DNA from 3 places in the Thermoanaerobacter kivui genome. Region 1 is predicted to be linked to each of the others. Evidence: riboswitches for the same ligand, from Rfam matches in the RefSeq annotation. Region 1 holds a riboswitch; each other region holds the start of a gene.
What was found. Region 1 has a riboswitch for thiamine pyrophosphate ahead of thiC (phosphomethylpyrimidine synthase ThiC). Riboswitches for the same ligand answer to the same signal wherever they lie in the genome.

Region 1 (4,688 bases):
GCATTCAAAATATGAAGTAGATATTAAAAGTTTTTTAAATGATGAAGACAAGATAAGAGCAATGCTGGAACATGCAATCTTAAGTAAGCCGGCAGGGCATAATCTTGAAAAGGAAATAAGCCAGAATCAAAAAATGATGTTTCAAATAGGGGGATAGTATATGAATTTAACACACATTAATGAAGAAGGTAGAGCAAGAATGGTCGATGTTAGCGAGAAAGCTGAGACAAAAAGAGAAGCTGTTGCAATAGGAAGTATTTATATGAAAAATGAAACTTTAAGAAGAATACATGAAGGAACTATTAAAAAAGGAGATGTCCTAGCTGTTGCACAGGTTGCAGGTATTATGGCTGCGAAAAATACATCTCATATGATTCCGATGTGTCATCCTATCATGATAACCGGATGTGATATTAGTTTTAATTTGGATTTTGAGAATTCAAAGATTGACATTAAAGCAGTAGTTAAAACTGTTGGACAAACAGGGGTTGAGATGGAGGCATTGACTGCAGTTACGGTTGCAGCTCTTACGATTTATGATATGTGTAAAGCAATAGATAGAGACATGGTTATAAGCGAAATAATGCTTGTGAAAAAAAGTGGTGGAAAATCAGGCCTTTATGAAAGGGAGGTTTAATAATGGCAAAGGTGGTGTCAGTTAATATTAGCAAAAAGAAAGGAACTGTAAAAAAGCCTATAGAAAAGGGATATTTTAGAGAAAACCACGGGCTTGAAGGAGATGCTCATGCTGGAAGGGGACACAGGCAGGTCAGTCTTCTTGCAGAGGAGAGTATAGAAAAGATGAAAGCAAAAGGCATTTGGGATTTGGCTGCAGGAAAATTTGCAGAAAATATAACAACGGAAGGAATTGAACTTCACACTTTGCCGGTAGGGACAAAACTTAAAATAGGAGAAGAGGTTATTCTTGAAATCTCTCAAATAGGGAAAAAATGTCACGAAGCTTGTGAGATCAGGAAAATTACGGGTGATTGTATACTGCCGATGGAAGGGATATTTGCGAGGGTGTTAAAAAGTGGGTTCATAAAACCCGGAGATGAGATTATAGTTATAAATGAATAAAATTGTGGAACTCCAAAAGATAATTTTTATCTTTTGGAGTTTTGTATTTTAATAGATATTGTTATAATTGCATTTATTTGTGATTTCTTATGTGACTTTCCGAACAATTCCTTTTTTGATTGAAAAAATTACACGGTTAAAAATTTAAATTCAAGAAATTTCAAAAAACACTCATGTGTTTATTTTGTGATAATGTTATCTTGTAAACTATTATGATAGTTTAACAGGAGTTCGGGGCGAATACAAGGGGGTAATTTACGAAACTGTGCCTTTTATTAAACCTAAAAAAGCTAATGCTGAAGACAACGTTAAGAAGGAGAAATCTACTTACAGACCACCCGATACCCATTATTACAAATACAGTCGTAACAATGTAAGTATGTCAGTTATACTAACAAGTCATAGGTGGGGTTCCAAGGTATTCGCTGACAATTTTCATGGCGCAGAATTTTCCACACATGCTGCAAGTTTTGGCTGTAGATACGTTTTTATTGATGCGATATTTAAAAGCTTTATCAGGGTCTATAGAAAGCTTTATTTGCTCATCCCAGTCTAAAGCTTTTCTTGCTTTAGCCATAGTCAAATCTTTTTCTTTAGCGCCTTTTACACCTTTTGCGATATCTGCAGCATGGGCAGCAATTTTTGCTGCAATAACTCCTTCTTTGACATCTTCCATATCGGGAAGTCCGAGATGTTCTGCAGGTGTGACATAGCAAAGGAAATCTGCACCGGCAGCTGCTGCAACTGCACCGCCAATTGCCGCGGTTATGTGGTCGTAACCGGGGGCGATATCGGTTACAATAGGACCGAGTACGTAAAAAGGGGCGTTGTGACAAAGCTGTTTTTGAAGTTTTACATTTGCTTCAATTTGGTCAATTGGCACATGCCCAGGTCCCTCTACCATTACTTGGACTCCTGTTTCGCGAGCCCTTTTGACAAGTTCACCAAGGATGATGAGCTCTTGTATTTGTGCGCTATCTGTAGCATCTTCGAGACAACCGGGACGCAGTCCATCTCCTAAACTTAAAGTTATGTCATATTTTTTGGCAATATCAAGAAGTCTGTCAAAATGCTCATACAAGGGATTTTCTTTGTCATTGTAGAGCATCCAGCCGATTGTAAAGGAGCCGCCGCGACTTACTACATCCATCACTCGGCCGTTGTCTTTAAGCTTTTTCAATGATTCAAATGTTAGACCACAGTGGACTGTTATAAAGTCTACACCATCTTCCGCCTGTTGTTCTATGACTTCAAAAATAAATTCTTCAGGCATGGCAACGATGCTGCCGTATTTGTACATGGATTCAACAGCTGCTTGATACATGGGAACAGTACCTACAGGTACAGGGGAATTTTCAAGTATTTTTCTACGAGATTGATTAATGTCGCCGCCTGTGCTTAAATCCATTACCGCATCTGCTCCAGCTTTTACAGCAACATTTAATTTTTCAATTTCTTTGTCAATTTCGGGATATGCATCAGAGGTTCCTATGTTGGCATTTACTTTTGTCGATAAACCCCTTCCTATGCCTTTGGGAATGAGGTTTTTGTGGTTGATGTTTGATGGTATTACTATTTCTCCTTTTTTAACTCCTTCTAAAATAAATTCTTCGTCCACTCCTTCATACTCTGCGACTATTTTCATCTCTTTTGTGACAATGCCTGAAAGGGCATATTCCAATTGTGTCATAACAAAACCTCCTTAAAAATAAATAAACCATGGGGATTATAGCCATGGCAGATGACCACATCCCTACGCAGGTACTAACCTAACAGGTTCGATGGGTTAAAAGGCAACACCTTTTTCTCAGCCGGTTACGCCGGCACCCCATGTGGCAAATATTAAATTTTTATAATCGATAGGGTATAAATATTGCAATACTATTATACCACTAAAAAAAATCGGTGTATATTAAAATTTGAAAAAATTTAAGAAAGAGTAAAAAAAATTCTTGACTTTATAGTTTCAAAGTGATAACATAAATTACAACGTGCAAAATTGAATATATTACACACAAACCTCTTATCAAGAGTGGTGGAGGGACTGGCCCGATGAAACCCGGCAACCGGCATTTATATGCGTCTGGTGCCAAATCCTGCAGGTTAGGTTATCTAACCTGAGAGATGAGAGGAGTGGCGGATTATTAGGCCCTCTTCTCATTTTGAAGAGGGCCTAAAAATTTATCGGGAGGTGTAACATGACAGTAAAAATCGGGTTATTGGGACTTGGAACAGTAGGAACAGGAGTATATAGATTGATAACTTCAAGAGGAGGTCATATAAAAGAGAGCACTGGGTTTTATCCTGAAATAAAAGGGATACTTATTAAAAATCTCAACAAACCAAGAAAAGTAAATGTGCAAGGACTTCTTACACAGAATGCTGAAGAAATTTTAAAAGATAAAGAGATAAAAATAGTCATTGAAGCAATTGGAGGCGTTCATCCAGCTTATGAATATGTGAAGGAAGCTTTGTCTGAAGGTAAACATGTTATAACTGCAAATAAAGAGTTAATAGCCAAACATGGAGAGGATTTAAATGAAATAGCGGAAAAAAATGGAGTATTTTTAAAATGCGAGGCAAGCGTTGGAGGAGCTATACCTATACTTCATCAAATCGATAGATTAAAAATAACGGATGAAATTGATTTTGTAGGTGGAATAATAAATGGCACGACTAACTATATTCTTACGCAAATGTCCACCAAGGGGAAAAGCTATGAAGAAGCGCTTATTGAAGCCCAAGAATTAGGGTATGCGGAATTAAATCCCGATTATGATGTAAAGGGTTTTGATTCACTGTATAAACTGATTATTCTCATGCGCAAAGTATTCAATGTAAATGTGCCAGTAAATTCTATAACGAGAAGTGGAATTGATGGGATTACAAAAGAAGACATAAACTATATCGCCAAATGGGGGTATAAAATAAAATTACTTGCGTGGGGGAAAAAAGTCAAAGATAACATTTTTGCAGGAGTAGAACCGGTAGTAGTGGAAGAAAGCAATATTTTATCAAAAGTAAGCGATGTAAATAATGCAATTATATTGAAAGGAGATAGTTTTGGAGAATACGTCTTTGTAGGAAGAGGAGCAGGAGAACTTCCTACTGGGGATGCTGTTGTAGCAGATTTACTTGATGTACTATTAAATTACAACATTAAAGGTAATAATGTAGCAAAGTTTCTTCCAGTTTCTGAAGGCAGCTTCACAGATACATTTTATATAAGATTTAAAATGCACAAAGGAGATATTTTGAATCTACAAGAAATTTTAAATTTCTTTAAGAGAGAAGGAGCTTTAATTTTGGAGTCTTCATATGAAAATGATATTTTTGTAGCTGTAATTAGAGTAAAAGCAAATATTAATGCATTTGTAAAAAAAATAAAGGATGAAAAAATTGCAGAAATAAAAGCAATTTATAAAGTGCTACAGGAAGATATAGATGAGGGACAATTAAAAGAGTTTGAAGATTTGGTAGAGGTAATTTGAACTAGGAAAGGAGATAGAAATATGCCTAAAAAATATGGTTTTTCTACTTTGGCAATTCATGAAGGTTGGGAGCCAGACCCGACCACAGGAGCTGTAGCGCTTCCTATATATCAAACT
Region 2 (4,688 bases), 910 kb from region 1:
TAGATATAACATAAATAATATCCATCTTCCGAATAATCTAAAGTCTATGGGCTACTACAATAGTAGTACGCCCTTTATTAGCATCTTCAGCACTTTTGTTTTTCTGAGGCTGAATCTAAAAACGGAAGCAGGCTTTATCAACAATATAGGAGTATCAGTTGCACAAAATGAACGATTGGCTGAAGTTATTAACCGTATGGATGATGAAGCTGATTATAATGTTGTTAAAAAAGAAGTTTTTGTAACTTGATGTAGTTTAACAAAGATCTAGAATAGGGCAGGTGAATAAGATTGATGAAAGAAATTGTAGATTCTCATCTCATGTACATGTTTCATTACTTCCATTCGAAGGATGGGAGAGTATGGCACTAGCCGGAGTAAGGAAAATTATTGGCTGCTTCCTATTTTTTGGGCAAAACATGCAGAAACACTCTTTGATCATTTCCATCAGATGTTAACTCTTTCTATAAGTAATGCCGCTGAAAATGATATTAAGCTTTACGTTGCTGCTATGATCCGCTGAGCGTACCCAAACCGTGTGGTACCTAGAATTGAACGGAGCTTCCCCGGAAATCATTGCTCGAATTTGAGGCCTAACGCTTCTCCGCGTAATAATATAACCTAATTTTTTAGAAAAGGCAACATATTTTAAAAATTTGTATTGATACTTATTATTATCTATGCTAATATACTAGACATGAGGAAAAGTAAATTAAATTATCAAAAACAAAAACTAAATTATACAAAATATGTAATATATAAACGTCAAAAACTTCATTTGAGCATTGAAAATTAAATGAATGTGAAAAGGGAGTCTAAACGAAAGAATGTAATACATTAAAATAGTTTAAATTTAGCGAAAAAATGATATTTTTAAAGCTTAATTAAGTTAATCACAAAATATTGAGATAGGGAGAAGTAGTGTGAAAGTAAAATAGTTAAATTTGGGCATAAGGAGTAAGACCAGCCCAAGAGCAAAGGTGCTTGTCAGATTTAAAAACTGTCATATCCGTGCCAATTTCAGCGATGATATAAGTTGCCGATTTTTCGGTTATGCCAGGTAGGGTAACAGAGATATCAATCAAGTCTTGATAAGGTTTGGCCAATTGAGAAATGGCTTTATCCAACTCAGAAACACAAAGATTGATAAAGTCATAGTGTTTTCTGCAAACCTTCATCTTGACTGATTGATCAACCCTAGAGATAAAAATTAAAATATATAGACATTGACTGAATATCCAGCACAAAAACACTAAGGAATTGCTTATACAATGATTAGTGTACGTGATCAAAGTCACACTTATTTGTGCTTGAGAAGATATTCTACACATGTTAAAATGCGGACTTGAGTCCAATGAGTGGTAAAAATAATTCCACTCCCTCCTCCGTGCTTTGTAGTATATCTATATATTTTAAAGAAATTATATCAAAAATATCGCTCAATAGCACACTTTCATTACAATTTGTGCTTGAGCAAAGCGAAAGGATGTGGGTTAAAATGAAAAAGAAAGTTTTTTTACTTCTAATTGCCTTTTTATTATTATTTTTTTAATTCAATAGCATTTTGTGCTCCTGATGTTCCACCTAAACCTATTCAGTTTAGATATGTATATGACTATGCGGGGCTTATGTCCCAAAATGATATAGAAGAGATGGAAAAACTAGGGAAAGCTTTGGATGATGCAACAAAGGCGCAAATAATAGTTGTGACAGTTGACAGCATTGGAGATTACCCAATAGAGGAATATTCTCTTAGCCTTTTTAGAAAGTGGGGAATAGGAGACAAAGAAAAAAACAACGGTGTTCTCTTTTTAGTGGTAAAAGATAGACTTTTAAAAGGGCAATCTGGCAAAGTGAGAATTGATGTAGGTTATGGCTTGGAAGGGGCAATACCGGATTCTGTTGCAGGAAGGATTTTGGACGATTTTGTTTTGCCTTACTGGGCAAGGGGTGAATACTCTAAAGGCATATATGAAGGTTATATGGCAATAGCTTCAAGAGTTGCAAAAGAGTACAATATAGACCTCCAGGGACTGGATGCTTCCAAATACAGTGTCAATGCAAGTAGCAATGATAGCGGTATATCGTGGGAAGATATTGCTGTAGTGATTATACTCATTTTAATATTTATTATCTTTGGAAGAGGAGGAAGAAATATAAGGGGAAACTGGTGGGGACCGGGAAGCTTTGGTTCTGGAGGAGGCTTTGGAGGTTTTAGAGGTGGTGGCTTCGGCGGCGGAAGTTTTGGCGGCGGAGGAGGCTTCGGCGGAGGTTCTGCCGGCGGTGGAGGAGCCAGCCGCTAAGCGTAAATTTTCAAAATAATTATTGAATTTTTTAGGTTTGTGGTATAATTACTTAAGCGCATTGGACAAAACTAAATAAGACAAGTGCTAGGGGAGCCAAAAAGTGGCTGAGAGGGGATTCGTTCCCGACCCTTTGAACCTGTCAGGGTAATGCCTGCGCAGGGAAGCACGTTTTACGAAGTTTGTAAAAAGTGCTCACCTGAACAGGTGGGCATATTTTATTATTTTGGAGGTGTTTTTATGAAATTAGCCCTTACTATTGCCGGCTCTGACTCTGGGGGAGGAGCAGGTATACAGGCAGATTTAAAGACTTTTTCAGCCCATGGAATATACGGCATGAGTGTCATTACTTCAATAACAGCGCAAAACACCATGGGAGTTTTGGGAATTGAGGATATAAGTCCTGATATGGTGTATTTGCAGATGAAGGCAATTTTTGAGGATTTGTATCCCGATGCAGTGAAGATAGGTATGGTGTCTAATGAAGACATAATTAAGATGATTGCAAAGGGATTAAAAGATTACAATGTAAAAAATGTTGTGCTGGACCCTGTCATGATTTCAAAAAGTGGAAGCTATTTATTGAAGCCGCAAGCAGTGGAGGCTTTGAAAAAAGAATTGATACCTTTAAGCCTTGTAGTCACGCCAAATCTTATGGAGGCAGGGGAGTTAATCGGAAAAGAAGTCAAAAGTGTATCCGATATGAAAGAAGCAGCTAAAAAAATTTTAGATTTTGGAGCAAAAACAGTAGTTGTAAAAGGTGGACATCTTACAGGTGATGCTTTAGATGTATTTTACGATGGAAAAGAGTTTTATGAAATTACATCAGAGAGGATTGATACTAAAAACACCCATGGTACAGGCTGCACATTTTCCTCAGCTATAGCTGCCAATATCGCTTTAGGCCATGATTTAGTTGAGTCGATAAAAAGAGCGAAAGCATACATTACAGGGGCTATAAAACATTCGTTGGCCATAGGGCATGGAGTAGGTCCTACTAACCATTTTTGGAATATAGAAATAAGGAAGGTGTGAGATATGGACTTAACCCTTTATGCTATAACGGATAGGTCTTACATAAAGAATATGGATAATGCTGAAGCAGTAGAACTAGCGATAAAAGGCGGTGCAACAGTAATTCAACTGAGAGAAAAAGATATATCAAGTAGGGAATTTTATGAAATTGCTCTCAAAGTTAAAGAAGTGACAAAAAGAAATAGAATCCCTATCATTATTAACGACAGAGTGGATATAGCTTTGGCAGTAGATGCAGATGGAGTTCACGTTGGACAGGAGGATTTGCCGGCAGATATTGTAAGAAAAATAATAGGTCCTCATAAAATAGTAGGGGTATCAGCGAGGACAGTGGAAGAAGCTTTAAAGGCACAAAGGGATGGAGCGGATTATTTAGGGGTAGGTGCGGTGTTTAAGACTCCAACAAAGCCGGAAGCGGAAGCCATTGGAATAGAAGGGTTAAAAAAAATAAAAGAGTCAGTCAATATTCCCGTAGTTGCAATAGGTGGTATAACAAAAGATAATGTCTATGAAGTCATGTTAAAGTCGGGAGTAGACGGTATAGCTTCAGTTTCAGCTGTCTTTTATGGGGATATCGAAAGCAATACCAGAAAACTTTTAGAAGTTATAACAAAAGCGATAAATGACAGGAGGAATTTGAAATGAAAAAAGAATTGTTGAAAATTTTAAGAGAGAAAAAACCTTTAGTTCACCATATTACAAATATAGTTACTGTCAATGATTGTGCTAATATAACACTGGCTATAGGAGCACTGCCAGTCATGGCCCATGCCTTGGAAGAAGTAGAAGAAATGGTAAGTGCAGCAGATGCTTTAGTTTTAAATATAGGCACTCTTACAAATGAACAAGTAGAAGCGATGATAAAGGCAGGAAAGGCTGCAAATAGATTTAAAGTACCAGTTATATTGGACCCTGTTGGAGCGGGAGCTACAAGGCTTAGGACACAAAGCTCAAAAAAGATATTAGAAGAGGTAAAAATTTCTGTGATAAAAGGGAATAGTGCTGAGATTTCAATACTTGCAGGCAAAGGTGGGAAGATACGGGGTGTAGAATCTCAAAGCGGAACAGATGATATTGCTGAGGCTGCTAAAGATTTAGCAAATACTTATAGCGCTGTAGTAGCAGTATCAGGCGCTACAGATATAATCACTGATGGAAAAAGAATTGCCTATGTAAAAAATGGACATCCTATGATGGGCACTATCACCGGTACGGGCTGTATGCTTACCTCTGTAGTAGCGAGTTTCTGCGGAGTATGTGAAGATTATTTTGAAGCTACAGTAGAAGCTTTTGTAGCTTTTGGAATAGCCGGTGAAAAAGCAGCTCAAAGCAGCAGTGTCAAAGGTCCTG
Region 3 (4,688 bases), 1.0 Mb from region 1:
TGCACCAACCATCATGCAAAGGTCCACATGGTCGTTCACAATCAAGATTGCACCAAATTCTTTGGTCATTTTTCTAATCTTCAAACATTCATGATATTTCTCTTTTAAAGTTTTATACTTTTCTCTGTATTGAATAATCTTTATTCCAGATTCAAGCATATCTTTCACAACCTCAATATTGCTACGGCCTTTTGAAAATTTCTCGGCTGTCAAGCAATAGATGTTATAGTCTTGAAAAAGCCTTAATTTTTCATTCTTTGTCAAGCTCACTCACCATCCTTAAAACTTCATCTGCTTGAATTGCTGCCACCGCAAGCACTTTTGGCGCATATGGCTTTTTATCCTTTTCTGAAGTGGAAAAATCACCAACTATCGCAAAACCTTTGCCCCGCTTGACCTTGATGTTCTCACAATCGCCAAAGCCTGCAATGCCAGATGCTAAAACCACTTTTTTGCTGTGCTCTAATGCTTTGCCAAATATCAAGGCTTTAGTACATTCATCGTCAACCGCTTCAACAATTACATCATATTCTGCAATAATCTTATCTATGTTTGACTCATCAACCTTGGTATTTAGAGTCTTTATGCTAATATATGGATTTATCTTTGTAAGAATTTGAGAAAGTGCAGAGACTTTATTTTGCCCAGCTTGGTAGAAGAAATAGTTTTGCCTATTTAAATTTGATATGTCAACCTTGTCAAAGTCAACTATGGTAAGATTTTTTATTCCACATCTCACAAGCATAGCTGCAATGTTCGAACCAAGACCACCACAGCCAATAATCAAAACCATTACTTTTCCAAGTTTTTCAAGCATTTTTTCATCAAAGTAATTTCTTAGCATAAGCTCAAACAAGCTCATAATTTGCCCACACCTTTTACCCAGTTTGTAAACTCTGGTCTTAGTCCTTTTTGAATTATTACATTTACAATTTCGCTGACACTTCTTGAATCGTCTATTTCAAACTGTCCAAGTTTTTCATCCTTTGAAGTTGCATAACCACCGACAGTTGTTTTAGAGCCTGCAGACATCTTTGTTATGCAAATATCCATTAAAGCATCACGCAAAGCCGCTCTCTCCCTTGTTGAAATCACAATCCCAACCCTTGGCAAATATATCCTTGCAGCCAGCAAAAACTTTATATATTCTTTATCAGATACCAAATAGCTTGGTTTAAAACCTGTATTGGCATCCCTAAAGCGAGGAAAGGATAGAGAAATCTCGGCTTTGGGGAATTTATTCATCAAATACTCGGCATGCAAGATTGCACAAAAAGCATCTTTTTCGGGATGAGAAAGGCCCAAAAGTGGGCCAACACACGCTTCGTGAAAGCCAGTCTTGAGTGCTCTTTCTGGTGTGAGAAGTCTAAACTCATAATCTTTTTTTGGTCCAAAAAGATGAAGCTTTTCGTAGTCATCCTTTTGATAAGTTTCCTGATAGATTGTTATGCCAACAACTCCTATCTTTGCAAGCTCTTCATATTCATTTTCCAAAAGCGGGTATACCTCAATTGAAACCTCAGAAAAGTAGTCTACTGCAACAGAGCATGCGCTTTTTATATATTCAAAATCCGAATTTACCCTGTCTTCGCCTGTTAGAATTATCACAGAGTCAATCCCTTCGTCTTTGAGACTTTTCATCTCAATCTCCATCTGCTCTCTCTCAAGTCTCTCACGAGGGCAGTTTTTCAAATTTGAAAATCCGCAATAGGTACAGCCATTTTGGCAAAAGTTTGATATATAAAGGGGAGCAAAGAGCATAATCACCTTGCCAAAGTTTGCCTCTGTCAATTTCTTGGCTTTTTTAGCCATTATCCTGATTAGTCTTTCATCCTCAATGTTTAAAAGCTTTACAAGGTCGGACTTATCCAGAAACTCCTTTATCAGAATCTCTCTTGCCTCATCAAATGAGGGAATGTAGTTTTCATATTGGCTGTAAACTTCAAGGGCTTCTTTTAAATACTCCATCATCTTTAAAACACCTTCTTGAAAATCCAAAATTTTTAGCCTTTGATAAATTCGTCAAGTGGCGATGAAGCCTGTGCATACTCATATTCCTTCAAAAGCCCAACCTCAAAAGCCAGCCTTCCTGCTTCAACCGCTTTTGAAAAGGCAACCGCCATTTTCACCGGGTCAGACGAGGTCGCAATTGCTGTGTTTATCAAAACAGCATCTGCACCAAGCTCCATTGCATGTGCTGCATGGGATGGCCTTCCTATGCCTGCATCGATTATCACAGGAATTTTAACTTCGTTTATAATAGGTTTTAACAATACTTCACAGCCAATCCCTTTGTTCGTGCCGATTGGCGAGCCAAGTGGCATGACCGCCTCAACCCCAATTTGCTCAAGCTCTTTTGCTATATTCAGGTCAGGATAAATATACGGAAAGACCTTAAACCCTTCTTTAACAAGGATTTCACACGCCTTTAAGGTTTCGTAGTTGTCAGGGAAAAGATATTTTGTATCCTTTTCAATCTCCACTTTAACCCAATCTGATGATGTCAGCTCCCTTCCTATCTGCGCAATCTTTACTGCCTCTTTGTGATTCATAGCCCCTGATGTGTTTACCATGGTGATTGCATCCTTTGGAATATACTCTAAGACATTTTTGGTATGCTTTGTGTTTGGTCCTATTCTCCTCACTGCCACCGCAAAAACCTCGACTTTAGCCTCGCTATACATTTTCTCAATAAGTGAGTAATCAGGAAGCTTCCCTGTTCCAACAAAAAGCCTTGACTTTAGAATTCTTCCGCCTATTTTAAACATCTTTCCCACTCCTTATTTGAAATTCTATGTTTATCAAAGCAATATTTAAAACCAATTTGTTTTTTTAACCACCACCAACAAAGCTGACAATCTCAACAAAATCCCCATCCTTTAGCCGAAAATCTTCCCAGCTTTCTCTTTTTACAATCTCCCCATTTACCAGCACAGCGCACGCATTCAGATTAAGACCTAATGAAAGCAAAAGCTCTTTTACACTGCCATTAAAATCCATCTCTTTGTCATTTACCTTTATCAACTTTGATCACCCCTAAAAATCCAAAATAAAAAAGCCGCTTTTACCGGCGGCTTGTGGTTTTAAATTTAAAAACACCGATTTTTGTATCAACTTAAACAAAAAAGCCTTTAATGCCGGAATATTGCATTAAAGGCTTCATCTTCTTTCTCTCCCTTCGCCGGCATTACCCGAAGCAGGTTCAAAGGGTCAAGGCACAGGGATTTTTTTAAGTGCCTACTCTCAGCCGAGCTTTTGCCCCGCTCAGCTCCCCCCAATATTCGATTTTGCAAACTTTGCTAAGAAGCTATGATAAATGTCTTAGTTGTTCTTAATTTTAATTATAACAACAAACAAGCAAAAATTCAATCTGTATTCGTCAACTGATAGTGTAAAGATACTGTAGGAGATGGTTTTAGATAAACTTATCATTGAAGAACTTTAACGTCATTTTCCTACAGAAATTTTACACTGTCGGTTTTAGGCTAAATTAATTTGAGAAATGACATCCAAATACAGGGGAATATTTCCACACTACAGCAATTCTAATATTTTATCCGCTTCACTTAAATCCTTTAAAATTAAGTCTGCTTCTTTCACCGTTTCAGGATTGCCCACTCCTACTGCAAACATTCCTGCTCTTTTTATTGCAGTGATGCCCGCAGCAGAATCTTCTATTCCAATACACTTTTCAGGAGAAATGCCAAGATGCTCTGCTGCGTTTAAAAATATCTCAGGGTCAGGTTTTCCATGCTTAATTTCATTTGCATCCACTATATAGTCAAACTTATCTCTTATTTTTAAATTTTCAACAACAGTAAAAGCGTTTTTACTGACAGAAGCAATTGCCGTTTTAATACCTCTTTTTTTAAGTTCCTCAATAAATCTCTCCACTCCAGGCAATAAATCCTCAGGCGTGATCTTTTTTATCATCTCTTTATAGTACTCATTCTTCTTATTTGCATAATATTCTTTTTCTTCTTGAGAATATTTTTTATCACTTTTTTCTAAAATTATCTCTAAAGATTCTAAACGACTTACACCTTTTAGCCTCTCATTGATAACTTCATCAAAATATATTCCTAACTCATCAGCAAGCTTTTTCCATGCCAAATAGTGGTATCTTGCAGTATCTGTAATAACACCATCTAAATCAAAAATCACTCCACAATATCTTGCCATTTTATTCCTCCTTCGTTACGTTTATTTTAATCCCGTTGTAGATATTCCTTTTACAAAATATCTCTGGAATATTAAGAATATTAATATAGTCGGTAATGTCAAAAGTATAGCTCCTGCCATTACCTGGTTCCAAAATTGATAATACTGCCCGTAAAAGGAATTAAGTCCTACCGGCAGTGTATACATATCATCACTAGACGTCAAGAGGCTAGGCCACAAGAAACTATTCCAATTGCCAGTAAACATAAAAATGAATTGAGTTGCAAGAGCAGGTTTAGACAAAGGCAAAACTATTTTAAAGAAAATCCCAAATCGTGACAAACCGTCAATTGTAGCTGCTTCTTCTAACTCTTTGGGAAGAGATAAGAAAAATTGCCTCATTAAAAATATTCCAAAATTGCTGGTCAAAAACGGAATTGTAAGACCCATGTAAGTGTTTACCCAGCCTAATTTGCTGAGAAGGATATAAGTCGGCACCATCACTACCTGTCCTGGCACCATCATGA

Region 2: another riboswitch for thiamine pyrophosphate. It lies ahead of thiD (bifunctional hydroxymethylpyrimidine kinase/phosphomethylpyrimidine kinase); the one in region 1 lies ahead of thiC (phosphomethylpyrimidine synthase ThiC).
Region 3: another riboswitch for thiamine pyrophosphate. It lies ahead of thiS (sulfur carrier protein ThiS); the one in region 1 lies ahead of thiC (phosphomethylpyrimidine synthase ThiC).

The regions. Positions count from the first base shown of each region.
Region 1 is NZ_CP009170.1:1,799,022-1,803,709, reverse strand. Features, by position in the region: gene moaA (GTP 3',8-cyclase MoaA) at 1-157, shown strand, start outside; gene moaC (cyclic pyranopterin monophosphate synthase MoaC) at 161-637, shown strand; gene TKV_RS09060 (MOSC domain-containing protein) at 640-1,080, shown strand; gene thiC (phosphomethylpyrimidine synthase ThiC) at 1,472-2,770, opposite strand; TPP riboswitch at 2,814-2,921, opposite strand; SAM riboswitch class I at 3,101-3,211, shown strand; gene TKV_RS09050 (homoserine dehydrogenase) at 3,279-4,571, shown strand; gene TKV_RS09045 (homocysteine synthase) at 4,593-4,688, shown strand, end outside.
Region 2 is NZ_CP009170.1:306,751-311,438, forward strand. Features, by position in the region: gene TKV_RS12670 (hypothetical protein) at 47-250, shown strand; partial or broken gene TKV_RS14045 (hypothetical protein) at 291-505, shown strand; gene TKV_RS01470 (transposase) at 939-1,178, opposite strand; partial or broken gene TKV_RS01475 (TPM domain-containing protein) at 1,499-2,303, shown strand; TPP riboswitch at 2,383-2,485, shown strand; gene thiD (bifunctional hydroxymethylpyrimidine kinase/phosphomethylpyrimidine kinase) at 2,544-3,338, shown strand; gene thiE (thiamine phosphate synthase) at 3,342-3,983, shown strand; gene thiM (hydroxyethylthiazole kinase) at 3,980-4,688, shown strand, end outside.
Region 3 is NZ_CP009170.1:797,043-801,730, reverse strand. Features, by position in the region: gene thiE (thiamine phosphate synthase) at 1-270, opposite strand, end outside; gene thiF (sulfur carrier protein ThiS adenylyltransferase ThiF) at 251-862, opposite strand; gene thiH (2-iminoacetate synthase ThiH) at 859-1,971, opposite strand; gene TKV_RS04005 (thiazole synthase) at 2,004-2,768, opposite strand; gene thiS (sulfur carrier protein ThiS) at 2,833-3,024, opposite strand; TPP riboswitch at 3,157-3,285, opposite strand; gene pgmB (beta-phosphoglucomutase) at 3,535-4,182, opposite strand; gene TKV_RS03990 (carbohydrate ABC transporter permease) at 4,204-4,688, opposite strand, start outside.